Linked DNA regions of Planctellipticum variicoloris. The protein of the gene in region 1 binds, or shares a complex with, the protein of each later gene. Links are inferred from orthologs where the notes say so. Each region holds a gene or a part of one and is shown in the gene's direction. Other genes may lie near its edges. The genes, in order: secA and secY.

Region 1 (4,435 bases):
CGCTCTCGGCAGCCGCTTTCCAGCGATAGCCCGATTCTGGCAGGGGCGGCGGATCGGGAGCGACGCCCCTGTCAGTCTGGCAGCGGCGTGCGGATTGTGACGGGAAACGTGGCAACTTTTACCGGTCGGAAGTCAAGCTGACCCGATCTGAGGTCCGGTGAACCCGATGCAGTGACGTCGCATCCCCGGTTTCGAGCATTCAAGGGATTGTTTTCTGGAAGTCTGCACCAGTCTGGACGGTGCCGGGAATCCCGGAAGCGCAAGCCGCCCGGCTTGCGACCGGATCGCGATTTCCTTCCGTCTGGCCTGGAGCCGGCATTCCGTACGGATACCGATAGAGTCAAACCCCCTGCTCCTGCATTCCATTCTGAAGTGTCCGCCGGTCCGGCGACACGCCAGCGGGAACCGGGAAGCGGGATAACTCCGCGAGCGGATAGCGTCATGGAATTTCTCGAGAAGATCGGCGTCATTTTCAGCACCGTGCTGGCGACCATCGAACGGTTCGTCACCGGGCTGTTCGGCTCGTCCAACGAGCGCCGAGTCCGGCAGATCGGCTTTGTTCGCGATAAGAAAACGGGGGAGGCGCGAATCGTCCCCGGATCGCCGCTGGACAAAATCAACAAGCTCGAACCGGCGTACGAACAGCTCTCGGACGACGAGCTCCGTCAGACCGCCAGTCGGCTGCGCGCCCGGCTGGCGAAAGGGGAGACGCTCGACGACCTGCTGCCAGACGCCTTTGCCGCCGTCCGCGAAGCCGGCAAGCGTTATCTCAAGATGCGGCACTACGACGTGCAGATGGTCGGCGGCTACATCCTCCACAAGGGGATGATCGCCGAAATGGTCACCGGCGAAGGCAAGACCCTGGTCGCCACCCTTCCCACATTCCTCAACGCCCTCGCCGGCAACGTGCAGGTCATCACCGTCAACGACTACCTCGCCCGCCGCGACATGGAGTGGATGGGTCCGACCTACATGGGCCTGGGCCTGACGGTCGGCGCCATCCAGTCGAACATGCCGATCGACGAACGGAAGAAAGCCTACGACTGCGACATCACGTACGGCACTAACAACGAATTCGGCTTCGACTACCTCCGCGACAACATGAAGCCCACCGCCGAGTCGCAGGTGCAGGGGAAGCTCGTTTATGCGGTGATCGACGAAATCGACAACATCCTCATCGACGAGGCGCGGACGCCGCTGATCATCTCGGGCCTCGCCCACGACGACGTCACCAAGTACCCCAAGGCCGACCGGATCGCCCGGCAGCTCAAGCCGGGGGAGCACTTCGAGATCAAAGAGAAGGAGCACACCTGCCACCTGACGGAGGCGGGGGTGCGGCATGCCGAAGAACTGGTCGGGGTGGAGAGCTTCTACACCGCGGGCAACATGGAATGGCCCCACCTCCTCGACAACTCGCTGAAGGCCCACTGGCTCTACAAGCGCGACGTGCATTATGTCGTCGAGCCGACGGGCGAGATCGTCATCATCGACGAGCACACCGGCCGCAAGATGGACGGCCGGCAGTGGAGCGACGGGCTGCACCAGGCGGTCGAGGCGAAGGAAGGGGTCCGGATCAAGGAAGAGACGCAGACCCTGGCGACGATCACGCTGCAGAACTTCTTCAAGCTCTACAAGAAGCTCTCGGGCATGACCGGAACGGCTATGACCGAAGCCAACGAGTTCTGGAAGATCTACAAGCTCGACGTGCTGGCGGTTCCCACCAACCGGCCGACGCAGCGGATCAACCATCCCGACGCCATTTATCGCACGATGAATGAAAAGTGGGACGCGGTCATTCAGGAAGTCAAAGAAGTCCACGCCACCGGCCGCCCCGTGCTGGTCGGGACGGTCTCGATCGAAAGCTCCGAGTACCTCAGCCTGAAGCTGAAGCAGCACGGCATCAAGCACAACGTCCTCAACGCCAAATACCACGAGCGGGAGGCCGAGATCATCGCCCAGGCCGGCCGCCACAACGCCGTCACCATCTCCACCAACATGGCCGGCCGCGGCACCGACATCATCCTCGGCGGCAACCCCGAGTACATGGCCTGGGACGAGCTGAAGCAGATCTATGCGACGCGTCTCGATGTCCCGAAGTCGGTGTGGGACGAAACGACGAAGCGGATCGCCACGCAGGAAGGGATGGTCGCCGAGGGGCGCAAGGTCGCCGAGCTGGGCGGCCTGCACGTGGTCGGCACCGAGCGGCACGACAGCCGCCGGATCGACCTGCAGCTCCGCGGCCGCGCCGGTCGTCAGGGGGATCCTGGCTCGAGCCGGTTCTTCCTGTCGCTGGAAGACGATCTGATGCGGAAGTTTGCGGGGGACTGGGTCAAGGACTGGCTGACCGCTCTCGGCATGCAGGAAGGGGAGCGGATCGAGAGCCGGATGGTCAGCAACCGGATCGAGGCCGCGCAGAAAAAGGTCGAAGAGCGGCACTTCGACATGCGAAAGCATCTGCTCGAATACGACGAAGTCATGGACGAGCAGCGAAAGCGCGTTTACGGCTATCGTCAGGGGATTCTGGAGGGTTCGGACTGCCGTTCCCTGATTCTGGAGATGATCGACCGGCAGCTCGAACGCTGGACGAAGCACTTTCTGTCGGCGAATTACCGCTGGGAAACGGTGGCGGAGTGGGCGAGTCAGGCGCTGGGGCTCGACATCGAGCCGCGCGACGTCCAGAACATGACGCGCGAGCAGGCGGAGGCGCACATCGCCGGGCAGGCCGAGCGGCAGGCCGATCTGGCGATTCAGGAACAGATCGACGAGAACCTGCCCGAGGACGTCGCAGACGATCGCGAACGGAACTGGAACGCGATGGCCCGCTGGGTCAACGCGCGGTTCGCCCTCAACACCAACGATCGCGAGCTGAAGAAGATCGGTCTCGAAGGCCTGCAGGTCTATCTGCTGGACCGCGCCCGCGAGGCGCTGGCCCGGATCGACTACAGCCCGCTGGACGCCTTCCTGGCCCCCGACTGGAATCAGCGCTCGCTGGTCGGCTGGGTGGCGCAACAGTACGCGATCGGACTGGAACCCGATGTCTTTAACGACATGACTCCGGAACAGGCCGCGACGTTCATCCGTGCCCGGATCGACGAGCTGTACCGGCACAAGGAAGTCGAATTCCCCGTCTCGGTGGGGATGACGAACTTCATGGCGGAACGGGCCGGGGCCGGGGAGCGCTACGACCGGGAAGGCCTGATTCGCTGGGCGAGCGGGCGGTTCAACACGCATCTCGATCCCGGCGAGGTCGAGTCGAAACCTCGCAACGATATCGCCCGGATGCTGTTCGAACTGAGCCAGAAGTTTCTGGCGCGAGGGACGGCGATCGAGCAGCTTAACGGCTATCTCGACAAGGCCTACGGCGCATCGAACGGCGTTGGTCCCGGCGCGAACGGGGCGAAGGTGGAACACCCCGTCGATCCGCAGGGACTGCAGAACCTGATCAACTGGGCGAATGCCGAGTTCCAGGCCAGCCTGGACGCGACGGAACTGGAAAAATCCGGCCGGGATGCCGTGGCGAAGGCCGTCCGCGTCGGGTTCGAGCGACGGTTCCGGCCCGAGCTGTATCAGACCGAGCGGTCGCTGATCCTGGAGATCCTCGACACCGCCTGGAAAGACCACCTCTACTATATGGACCATCTGCGGGCCGGGATCGGCCTGGTGGGATATGCCCAGAAGGATCCGAAGGTCGAGTACCGTCGGGAAGGGATGCGGGCGTTCGAGCAGATGTGGGACCGGATCGGGGGTCAGGTGACCTCGGCGATCTTCCGGATCGAGCACCAGAGTCCGGAGTTCGTCGGTTCGTTGTGGCGGATCAGCGCCGCGACGCACTCCGCCCCGGCGGCGATTGAAGCGGAGCCGCAGCAGCAGACGACGTCGAGCGGGAGCGGCTCGACGGGTCCGGGCGAAGTGCAGGCGGTGGAGACGATCCGCAACTTCGGCGACAAGGTCGGGCGGAACGACCCCTGCCCGTGCGGCAGCGGGAAGAAGTATAAGAAGTGCTGCGGTTTGAACTCGTAGTGCTGTGCCACACTTTGGACTCCAGATTGAGCGAATAGCGAGCAGGGAATAGCGAATAGCCAGACAACAGCGAAACCCAAGAGACTTCCTCTGGTTGCTCCCTGTTCGTCCTGCATCAGCAGCCGAAAACGTGACCGTGACAAAGCGCTCGACACGCCTCATCCTGCTTCGCCAGTTATCCCAGGCGGCGCAAAATGCGCCGCCTGTTGCAGAATGGTTCGTGGCGACTGCGGAATTCTGCGGCGGAGTGCAGCGTCGTAACACGTTGTTGCAGTGATGGTTAGCGGCAGCGCTCCCGCAGAAACGGCATATTCCGCGAGTCCTCACTGAGGTCGTCGTTCCGGAGCCAGAGTCGCCGGTTCGAGGAAATCCTGCGGACTGCGGTCCGTGTTTAGTCTCTCCAGCGGGGGTCATG
Region 2 (3,289 bases), 5.3 Mb from region 1 along the record:
GGTGGTTCAGATCCGCCGCTGCGCGTGCGTGGTCAAGGGCGGCCGCCGGTTCAGCTTCACGGCGCTCGTCGTCGTTGGGGACGGCCAGGGGCGAGTTGGCTACGGCTACGGGAAGGGCGTCGAAGTCCCTCAGGCGGTCGAGAAGGCCGTCAAGCAGGCGAATCGACGCATGATCCGGGTGCCGATGCGCGGCACGACGATTCCCCATCAGGTGTACGGGAAGTTCGGCACGTCGCAGGTGATGTTCATGCCGGCAAACGCCGGTACGGGGATTATCGCGGGGGCCGGGCTGCGGGCGATCGCGGAATCGCTGGGAATCAAAGACGTCCTGACCAAGGGACGCGGATCGAACAATCCGATGAACGTGGTTAAGGCCGCGTTCGTGGCGCTGAAGCAGTTGCGGACCCGTGAAGATGTGGCTCGGCTGCGGGGAGTTGAACTCTAATGATGATTCATGACGTGAACGTGGGGATCGTCGGCAGCCGCGCGCGGAAGCGCGTTGGTCGCGGTATCGGATCCGGCCACGGGAAGACGAGCGGTCGCGGTCACAAGGGCTGCGCCAGCCGTTCCGGGTACAAGCGATCGCTGGGGCATGAAGGCGGTCAGACTCCGCTCGTGCGCCGGATCGCCAAGCGGGGCTTCAACAACCGCCAGTTCGCCACGGTCGTCGCCGAGGTGAATCTGTTCGCTCTCGAAGCGTCGTATGACAACGGCGCCGTGGTGACCGTGGAGAACATGGTCGAGAAGGGGCTGGCCAAGGGCCGCTTCGAGGAATGCAAGATTCTCGGCCAGGGCGAGTTGACGAAGGCGCTGACTGTGTCGGCCCATCGGTTTTCGAAGAGCGCCATCGACAAGATCGTCAAGGCGGGTGGCACCGCGACCCTGCTCGGCGCGGAGTAGGGCTGCGGAGCGGCGGTCGGGCTTGACGGTTGTTCCCGTGATCGGTTACTTGACGTAACCTGGGCAGGAGCTGCCGGTTGCCGGACCCGCTCATGGAACGGGCACGGCATCTCGGCAGGAACCCCCTGAAATGCTCTCGAAACTGATGATGATCTTCCGCATTCCCGAATTGCGGCAGAAGGTCGTTCTCACGTTTATCCTGCTGGCGGTCTATCGCCTCGGATTTCAGATTCCGTTGCCGTTCATCGATCAGGAACGGCTGAGCGCGACCCTCGAAGGCATGGGCGGGAGCGAAGGGGTCGACCGCGTCATCGCGATGTTGTCCCTGCTGTCGGCGTCAAGCATCGGGATGAGCACGATCTTCGGCCTGGGGATCATGCCGTACATTTCGGCGTCGATCATCTTCCAGTTGCTCGGGACGGTCTATCCGCCTCTGGAGAAACTGCAGAAGGAAGGCGAGGCGGGGCGGCGGAAGATCAACGAATACACGCGCTATGCCACGGTCGTGATCTGCCTGGGGCAGAGTTTCTTCTGGATTCGCAGCATCTCGTCGTCCAACAACTTCTTCGGCTCGGGCGGCAGCCTGATCCTCTCAGAATACAACACGCTCTACTTCCACATGGTCTGCACGCTGATCATGACTGCAGGGACCATCCTGCTGATGTGGATCGGCGAGCAGATCGATGAGTACGGAATCGGGAATGGCGTCAGCCTGCTGATCATGGCCGGCATTCTGGCGCGGATGCCGGAGGCCGGGCGGACGCTGATCGCCCCGGCCCTGGAAAGCGGCGTGCGGCTGGGGAGCAATACCGGGATCGAACGGTTCCTGATGCTCGGGTTGCTGTTCGTCGGCGTGGTGCTCGGGGTCGTGCTGATTACGCAGGCCCAGCGCCGGATTCCGGTCCAGAGTGCGAAGCATGTCCGCGGTCATCGCGTGATGGGCGGGCAGCGGACCAGTCTCCCGTTGCGGCTGAACCAGTCGGGCGTCATGCCGATCATCTTCGCCTCCAGCCTGTTGATGTTCCCGCTGTTCCTGTTCACCCAGCTCGAGGCGGTGACTGGCTGGTGGCCGCTCCGGGAGCTGAAGGACTCGTTCACGGGGCACGGCTTCCTGTATGAGATTTCGTACATCGCACTGATTTACTTCTTCTGCTACTTCTGGACGGCGATCACCTTCAACCCGACCGATATGGCCAATAATCTGAAGGATTATGGCAGCTTCATTCCGGGCTACCGTCCGGGAACCCGGACCGCGAACTATCTGGAAGCGGTCATGGTGCGGATCACTTACGTCGGGGCGGCGTTCCTGTCGCTGGTGGCCATTATCCCCTCGATTATTACGGCGATGCTTGGCATCGACTTCCTGGTCGCCAGCTTCTACGGCGGAACGGGACTGCTGATCTGCGTGTCTGTCGCGCTGGACCTGGTCCAGAAGATCGACAGCCACCTGATCATGCGGAATTACCCGGGTCTCCTCGAAGCCGACCAGCCCGCTTGATTGGTTTGCAGTCACCGTGAACGGTTGCTGCGACGCTCAACGGCGGGCAGGTCTGATCGTGTCCGCCGCACTTCGGGACGCTGGTCGCGAGGCGCGTGTCGGGTCCGCAGTGGGTGCGGTCGCTCTCGCGGCGTGTCGGTCGGTGATTCGGCTCGGCGGCGAGCTGGTGTTCCGGGACGCGGGCGGTTCTGAGGACGTGGCGCTGCTGGTGAATGGAGTCCAGGCCACCGGGAATTCGACAGAGCATCTGCGGGACGGCGACCTGATCTCGCTGGATGTGGGCTGCCGATGGCGCGGCTGGTGTGCAGATGCGGCGCGAACGTGGCGGGTTTCGGCGGACGGGAGATCTGAAGATCCATTGCTCTCGACGACACGGCAGGCGTTGAGGTTGGGGATCGAGAGTGTCGCCCGAAGCGGTGGGCACTGGGCCGCTGCAGCGAAGGAAGTCCGGAGCTTTGTGCAGGGATTCGGAGAGAAACTGCGAGCGGAGCTGACGGGCCACGGCATCGGTCGAGAGTTGCACGAGGATCCAGTCTTCGGCGGCGAGGCCGGATGGATTTCAGCGGCGTTCGGCCGCGGATTCGCGGTGGAGTTGTCGGTCTGGCGAGAGTTCGTTGGCGGTCGGGCGAGGAACCAGCGTCCGGAGCGGTTTCAGTTTGAAGAAACAGTTTGGTTCGGAGCAGGTGGGGTGGAGATCCTCACTTCCGTTTGAAGGGGCGACGTAATCCTTCATCACGGAAAAGGGCGGCGGTCCCTTGCCCCTCGGGGCGTTGGACGTCTATAATCCGCGATTCTGCTGCGCGTACCTCGTTCATCGCGGGCCTTTGCCGTGCGGCGGACGAGACGGAAGTGGTTGATATTAAACGACTTCTGGCGGAGTGTCTGTGTCGC

The links.
Region 2: the proteins of secA (region 1) and secY are in contact, whole or in part, in a crystal structure (PDB 3DIN), measured with the Thermotoga maritima proteins. The link is inferred for Planctellipticum variicoloris from one-to-one orthologs. Residues at the interface, in WP_004082002.1 of Thermotoga maritima: Glu261, Ala262, Arg263, Lys300, Ala301, Arg302, Thr303, Ile304, Ile305, Leu323, Tyr324, Asp325, Pro326, Val329, Ser330, Tyr333, Ile336, Lys340, Phe345, Val349, Glu363, Phe364, Tyr374, Ser375, Gly376, Gly377, Glu393, Ile395, Thr482, Ser483; in WP_004081795.1 of Thermotoga maritima: Glu108, Gly109, Glu110, Glu111, Ala236, Glu237, Arg238, Arg239, Ile240, Thr241, Ile242, Gln243, Tyr244, Ala245, Arg246, Arg247, Val248, Thr249, Gly250, Arg251, Arg252, Val253, Tyr254, Gly256, Ala257, Ser258, Thr259, Tyr260, Leu261, Pro262.

The regions. Positions count from the first base shown.
Region 1 is NZ_CP130886.1:6,462,244-6,466,678, forward strand. The notes cover bases 96-4,220. They hold secA (preprotein translocase subunit SecA), read left to right. Parts: upstream 96-441; coding sequence 442-4,020; downstream 4,021-4,220. UniProt on the Escherichia coli protein: Required for protein export, interacts with the SecYEG preprotein conducting channel.
Region 2 is NZ_CP130886.1:1,123,427-1,126,715, forward strand. The notes cover bases 236-3,214. They hold secY (preprotein translocase subunit SecY), read left to right. Parts: upstream 236-1,030; coding sequence 1,031-2,398; downstream 2,399-3,214. Other genes in these bases: rpsE (30S ribosomal protein S5), read left to right, coding at 236-445; rplO (50S ribosomal protein L15), read left to right, coding at 445-900; SH412_RS04465 (M24 family metallopeptidase), read left to right, coding at 2,415-3,110. In the rest of the region: more of rpsE, read left to right, coding at 1-235. UniProt on the Escherichia coli protein: The central subunit of the protein translocation channel SecYEG. Consists of two halves formed by TMs 1-5 and 6-10.